2 regions of the Delftia sp. DLF01 genome follow, and region 2 is predicted to be linked to the other one. Evidence: predicted binding sites of a transcription regulator. Region 2 holds the regulator's gene; the other holds the start of a gene.
What was found. The regulator FNR, encoded in region 2, switches genes on or off when oxygen is low (the NO sensors DNR and NnrR bind a similar motif). The targets are predictions, from matches to a motif close to TTGATNNNNATCAA.
Positions count from the first base shown of each region.

Region 1: a site for FNR is predicted at 1,816-1,829, ahead of IB269_RS15560 (3-hydroxybenzoate 6-monooxygenase). Genes of this name have one in related genera too.

Region 1 covers NZ_JACVAZ010000003.1:72,483-75,883, reverse strand. The annotation lists gene IB269_RS15565 (cupin domain-containing protein) at 1-500, opposite strand, end outside; gene IB269_RS15560 (3-hydroxybenzoate 6-monooxygenase) at 517-1,725, opposite strand; gene IB269_RS15555 (MarR family winged helix-turn-helix transcriptional regulator) at 1,930-2,466, shown strand; gene IB269_RS15550 (LysR family transcriptional regulator) at 2,481-3,383, shown strand.
Region 2 covers NZ_JACVAZ010000003.1:1,080,856-1,084,256, forward strand. The annotation lists gene hemN (oxygen-independent coproporphyrinogen III oxidase) at 1-1,380, opposite strand, end outside; gene fnr (fumarate/nitrate reduction transcriptional regulator Fnr) at 1,543-2,262, shown strand; gene IB269_RS20205 (hypothetical protein) at 2,344-2,631, opposite strand; gene IB269_RS20210 (FixH family protein) at 2,810-3,124, opposite strand; gene ccoG (cytochrome c oxidase accessory protein CcoG) at 3,182-3,401, opposite strand, start outside.

The DNA.
Region 1 (3,401 bases), 1.0 Mb from region 2:
AGGTCCAGCACATCGAGCCAGATCACGGGCTCGTCGCCGTCGTGGCCATGCTCGTGCCACAGGCCCGTGGGCGTGAGGATCAGGTCGCCGCGCTCCATGGGGCATTTCTCGCCGTCGACCAGGCTCCATGCGCCCTGGCCTTCCACCACCATGCGCACGGCATTGGGCGTGTGGCGGTGCGAGGGCGCCCACTCGCCGGGCAGCAGCAGCTGCATGCCCAGGTAGATGGAGGAGCTGGCCTGCATCTTCTCCAGCCCATGGCCGGGGTTGGCCAGCACCAGCACGCGGCGCTCGGCTTTTTCGATGGGCGTCAGCTCGCCGGCCTGCATCAACAGCGGGCGGATGGCCTGGTAGGGCCAGGCAATGGGCTGGGTGCGCGGGCGCGGCGTGTGCGGCGGCATCACGTTGCGCAGGCTGGGCCATAGCGGCACCAGGTTGTTGCGCGTGAGTTCGTCGCGGTAGTCCTGGGGCAGGTCTTCCAGGCGGCCAAGTTCTTGCATGGCGGTCTCCTTGTGTTCAGTCTTCGGCGAGGCAGGTTTCGGCCTTCCAGCCGTACAGCCATTCCATGGCGTCGTAGAAACGCTGGGGCGTGCGGCCCTTCCAGAGGTCGTTGCGCACCAGGCGCTCCACACCGCTGGCGTGGAAGATGCGGCCCATCTCGCGCGCGGACAGCACCACGCGCGCCGTGCGGGCGATGCGCGAGCGCTCGTACAGCCGCAGCGCCTGCGGCCAGTCGTTGCCGCAGCGCTTGAGCGCCTGGCCCAGCGTCACCGCGTCTTCCAGCGCCATGCAGGCGCCCTGGGCGATGTACTGCAGGGTAGGGTGGGCCGCATCGCCCAGCAGCGTGGCGCGGCCGAAGCTCCACTGGCCAATGGGCTCGCGGTCGGCCGTGGCCCAGCGCTTCCAGCTTTTGGGCAGGTCTATGAGCTGGCGCGCGCGCGGGCAGCAGTCGCTGTAGTAGCTTTGCACCTCTTGGCGGCTGCCTTCGCGCACGCCCCATTCCTCCTGCTCGCGGCTGTGGAAGGTGACGACCACGTTGTACTGCTCGCAGCCGCGCAGCGGGTAGTGCACCAGGTGGTAGTTGGGGCCGACCCAGATGCTGGCCGCGTTCCAGCGCAGGTCTTCGGGGAAGTCGTTCTTCTCCACCACGGCGCGGTACACCACATGGCCGGAGACACGCGCCGCATCGCCCACGTACTGCTGGCGTACCACGGACTTCACGCCATCGGCGCCGATCAGGGCCTGGCCCACATGGACCTGGCCGTGCTGGTCGCGCACGGTGACGGTGTCACCCTCCTGCTGCACGGCTTCGATGCGGGCGCCCGTCAGCGTCTCGATTTGACCGTGGGCGCGCGCGCCTTCGAGCAGCGAGGTGTGGATGTCGGCGCGGTGGATCACCGCATACGGGTTGCCGAAGCGGGCGCGAAACGCCTCGCCCGTGGGAATGCGGCCGACCAGTCGTTCATCGAGCGCGTCGTGCATCACCATCTCGTCGGTATAGACGGCGCGGCCCCGGGCCAGCTCGCCAATGCCCAGCGCGTCGAAGGCCGCGAATGCGTTGGGCCCCAGCTGTATGCCAGCGCCGATCTCGCCCAGCTGCGGCGCCTGCTCCAGCACCTTGACGGCGAATCCCTGGCGCGCCAGGGCCAGCGCGGCCGCCACGCCGCCAATGCCGCCGCCTGCCACAAGAACGGGCAGCGCCCGGGAAGAAATGCTGGTGCTCATGGATGTCCTGTGCTTCGTGGTGCGTGTCGCCAGCCTGCAGGTCAGCTGCGTCGCGACTAATTAAACAGTATGCTGACGATAAGTGTAGTGTTGATTTGCATCAGCCCAGCCTGGGGTTTCCCTGGATGCAGGCAAAACGGTGATGGATAGCGTGTTCAGTTGAATCACCTGTCTGCCAGCCAAGGCCAACGGAGGGCGCGGTTCATGCGAACATCTGCGCTTGCCCGCAGGGACCCGGAAAAGAGCGCAATGGCCATGGACTACCAACCCGCAGAACTAGAAAACTACCCCGGCTACCACATCCGCCGCCTGCAGCAGATCGCGGTAGCCGTCTTCATGGAGGAGACCCAGGAATTCGGCGTGACCCCCGTGCAGTACGCGGCGCTGTCGGCCGTGCTGCGCCAGCCCGGCGTGGACCAGCGCACGCTGGCGCGGATGATCGGCTTCGATACCTCGACCATTGGCAGCGTCATCGACCGGCTGGAGGCGCGCGGCCTCATGGTGCGCAACACCAGCCCGGCCGACCGGCGCGTGCGCCTGCTGTCCGTCACCGCAGAAGGCGCCGCGCTGCTGGCCGCTGCCGAGCCCTCGGTGCTGCGGGCCCAGCAGCGCATGCTGGAGCCGCTGCCGCAGGAGCAGCGGGGCCTGTTCATGGACATGATGGCCGTCCTGGTGCGGCAAAACGACGAGCTGGCGCGTGCGCCCAGCACGCTGGCCGCGCGCCGCGCCGCTGCCGACTGAGGCGGCTTTGACCCATGGACTGGGACCACCTGAGATTCTTTGGCGAGCTGGCGCGCAGCGGCAGCATGGCCGCCGCCGCGCGGCAACTGGGCGTGGAGCACACCACGGTGTCGCGCCGCATCCAGGCCCTGGAAAAGCAGCTGGGGGCCGTACTCTTCGAGCGCGAAGCGGGCCAATGGCGGCCCACGGAGGCCGGCCGACAGCTGCTGGGCGTGGCAGACGCCATGCAGCGCGCCGCCGCCGGGCTGGAGCGCATGCCGCTGACGGCGGAATCCACCAGCCAGGGTCCGTCGGGCCTGGTGCGCGTGGGCGCCACCGAGGGCTTCGGCACCCAGCTGCTGGCCCCGCAGCTGGCCGCGCTGACGCAGCGCCATCCGCTGCTGAGCATCGACCTGCTGGCCCTGCCGCGCCTGCTGCACCTGTCGCGGCGCGAGGCCGACATCGTCATCTCGCTGGAGCGTCCCACGCGCGGCTCGGCCGTGGTCACCAAGCTCACGGACTACCGGCTCTTCCTCTACGGCCAGCGCGAATACCTTGCGCGCCGCCCGCTGGTGGCGCGCACCGAGGACCTGCGCCACCACAGCTTCATCCACTATGTGGACGACCTGCTGTTCACGCGCGAGCTGCAGCTGCTGTCCACCCTGTTCCAGCCCGAGCGCTTTGCCTTTCGCAGCACCAGCATCACCGCCCAGTACGAGGCCGTGCGCGCCGGCGCCGGCCTGGCCGTGCTGCCCGCCTTCATCGCCGACCGCGACCCCGTGCTCAGCCGCGTCCTGCCCGCCGAGGCCTGCTTCACCCGCACCTTCTGGATGAGCATGCCCTCGGATGCCCGGCAGGTTCAGCGCATCGAGGCGGTCTGGGGGTTTTTGCGGGAGGCTGTGCAGGGGATGCGGGAGTTGCTCAGTCCCCGGAGTTGAAGTGGCCCGAAACTGAAA
Region 2 (3,401 bases):
GATGATCCTCGAAAACCGCGCCCGGTTCTTGTCCGCCTGCAGATATCGGTCAAACAGCATGGCCACGCCGCGCACGAAGTACCAGCCCATGGGCGTGACCTGGAAGCCCTCGTCGCTGATCTGCACCAGGCCCTTGGCCTGCAGGTCCTCCAGGGCCGCCATCTCGGGCGCGAAGTACTCGCGAAAGCCCAGCAGCCAGGCCTGCTCCATGGGCTCGAACAGCACGGCGCCCTGGCACATGATGGCCATGATGACGGCGCGGCGCACCAGGTCGTCACGCGACAGCGCCAGGCCCCGCACCACGGGCAGGTGGCTGGCGTCGATGGCGTCGTAGTACTCCTCCAGCGTCTTGGCGTTCTGGCTGTAGCTGGCGCCCACCTTGCCGATGGCCGACACGCCCAGCGCAATCAGGTCGCAGTCGGGCTGGGTGCTGTAGCCCTGGAAGTTGCGGTGCAGCCGGCCCTGGCGCTTGGCCACGGCCAGCGAGTCCTCGGGCAGGGCGAAGTGGTCCATGCCCACATAGACATAGCCACCGTCCATGAACGCGGCGATGGAACGCGACAGCATGGCCAGCTTGTCGGCCCCCTGGGGCAGATCCTCGGCCGCAATGCGCCGCTGCGGCTTGAAGCGCTCGGGCAGGTGGGCATAGGCATAGAGCGCGATGCGGTCGGGCCGCAGCGCGTTGACCTGGGCCAGCGTGCGCTCGAAGGATTCGGGCGTCTGCTTGGGCAGGCCGTAGATCAAGTCCACGTTGATGGAGGCGAAGCCCAGCTGCCGCGCGGCCGCCACCAGCTCGAACACCTGCCCTGCCGGCTGCACGCGGTGCACGGCGATCTGCACCTGCTCGTCGAAGTCCTGCACGCCGAAGCTCAGGCGGTTGAAGCCCAGCTCCTTGAGCACGGCCAGGCGCTCGACGCTGACGGTGCGCGGATCGACCTCGATGGAGTACTCGCCACCCGGCTCCAGCTTGAAATGCTCGCGCAACAGGCCCATCAGCGTGCGCAGCTCGTCGTCGGAGAAGAAGGTGGGCGTGCCGCCGCCCAGGTGCAGCTGGCTGACGGTCTGGCCCTTGCCGCAATGGGCCGTGTGCAAGGCCATCTCGCGCGCCAGGTAGTCCAGGTAGACGGCGGCGCGATCGTGGTGGCGCGTCACGATCTTGTTGCAGGCGCAGTAGTAGCAAAGCGACTCGCAAAAGGGCACGTGCACATACAGCGACAAAGGCGTGGCACGCGCTGCGGTACTCGATTTGCGTTGTTGCAGCGCCAGGATATAGTCCTCTGCACCAAAGGCCTCGACAAAGCGGTCGGCGGTAGGGAACGAGGTGTATCGGGGCCCCGGTACGTCAAAGCGACGCAGCAGCTCTGGGGTGACAGCGGTCATGGGTTTTTTCCTCTAATACCTCGACTGTGCCGCAGCACATCGGTCATGTCCTTGACTCATATCAAGAGTTGTTTGAGGGACTGCTGCGACAATTTGATCCAACTCATCGCAATCCACGAGGTCACCGCCGGCACGCTGTGTGCCGCTGATGTTTATCACTCCATGAACCTTCAGACCATCAAAGCCTCCTGCTCCAACTGCAACCTGCGCGAACTGTGCATGCCCATGGGCCTGGATGCCGAGCAGATGCAGCGCATCGACGACATCGTGGCCACGCGCCGCAAGGTCAAGCGCGGAGGCTTGCTGTTTCGCAACGGCGAGACATTCACCTCGCTGTACGCCATCCGCACCGGCTTCTTCAAGACCTGCGTGGCCACCGAGGACGGACGCGACCAGGTCACGGGCTTTCAGATGGCCGGCGAGATCATCGGCCTGGACGGCATCGTCAACGACCACCACACCTGCGATGCCGTCGCGCTGGAAGACGCCGAAGTCTGCGTCATGCCCTTCGACAAGCTGGAAGACCTGTCGCGCGAGGTCACGGCCCTGCAAAACCATGTGCACAAGGTCATGAGCCGCGAGATCGTGCGCGAGCACGGCGTGATGCTGCTGCTGGGCAGCATGCGCGCCGAGGAGCGCCTGGCCGCCTTCGTGCTCAACCTGGTGCAGCGCCTGCATGCGCGGGGCTTTTCCAAGTCCGAACTGGTGCTGCGCATGACGCGCGAGGAAATCGGCAGCTACCTGGGCCTGAAGCTGGAGACGGTGAGCCGCACCTTCTCCAAGTTCGCGGACGACAACATCATCGAGGTGCGCCAGCGCCATCTGCGCATCCTGGACACGGAGGCGCTCAAGCGCATCGTCAACAGCCAGCAGTGCCAGTGAGGCTGCAAGGGCGGCAAGCATTCATCCGCCAATGAACAAGGCCCGCGACAGCGGGCCTTGTTCATTGCGGCGGGCTCTCGCTCAGTCCCGCCCCAGCCCCTGCATGGCCAGGTCCGGGTCGGGCTCGGAGGCCACGCCGTCATTGAGATCGCGGGCCGAGCGACCCAGCATGGTGGTCATCAGGCTGGAGAGCATGGTCACGCCCCAGAAGGCGAAGAAGGCCAGCGTGTAGATGCCCTGGCGCGACCAGCCCAGGTCGCCGAGCCAATGCAGCTCCAGCGGGTCCACAAAGGCAAAAACCAGCATCTCCATCACGGCGGCTGCCAGAAAGGCAGGCCAGGCAATCCACATCCAGCGTTGGGCCAACATCAGCGATCTCCTTGTGCTGTCGAGGGGTCGCCTTCATTGTGCGCCGCGCCAACGCATGGCGCCAAGCCCCGTAGCGCCCTGCACGCCTGTAGGAAACCCTCACCCGTCGCGCATGCCGGAGATGCGATCCGCCATGCAAAAGGCCGCGACTGCGGCCTCTTGCAGGGGTGCACGGCGATCAGCGGTCCGTGGGGTGATCATGCGCGGGCGTGGCCGCATGGTTGCGGCCGGTGACGGCGGGCGCCATGCTCTTGGGCACTTCGCGCACGCCATCGGCACGCTCGTTGATCGTGATGCCGTTGCGGTAGTAGTCGGGGTCGATCACGGGATCGGCGCCGTTGATGGCGATGATGGCCGTGATCACGGCAGCGACCACCACGGCCGCCGGGCCGGCCACCACCAGCCAGACATGGCCGAACTTCCACCAGGGCTTGCCGGCGTCGGGGTGCGAGGGAGCCTGCGCGGGCGCGGACACTGCGGGACTGGAAGACATGGGAAACCTCTTTCTTTCAGGCGGCAGGCGCGGACCGTGCCGCGCCTGCCAGGAACATCACCGGGGCACCAGGAAGACGGCCTTTTCGGACGCGCGTCCCGCGCCTGAATGCACGGCATCGATATCGAAGAATACGGTGTGCGAGCCCGGCTCGGCCGAACCGTAGGGAATCTGCAGGCGCGCCGCAATGCCGCGCGTCTCGGCCGGGCCGACCTCGACTTCCTGCTCGGACGCCAGCTCCAGCCCATCGAGGCCGTGGGCGCTGATGCGGTAGCGC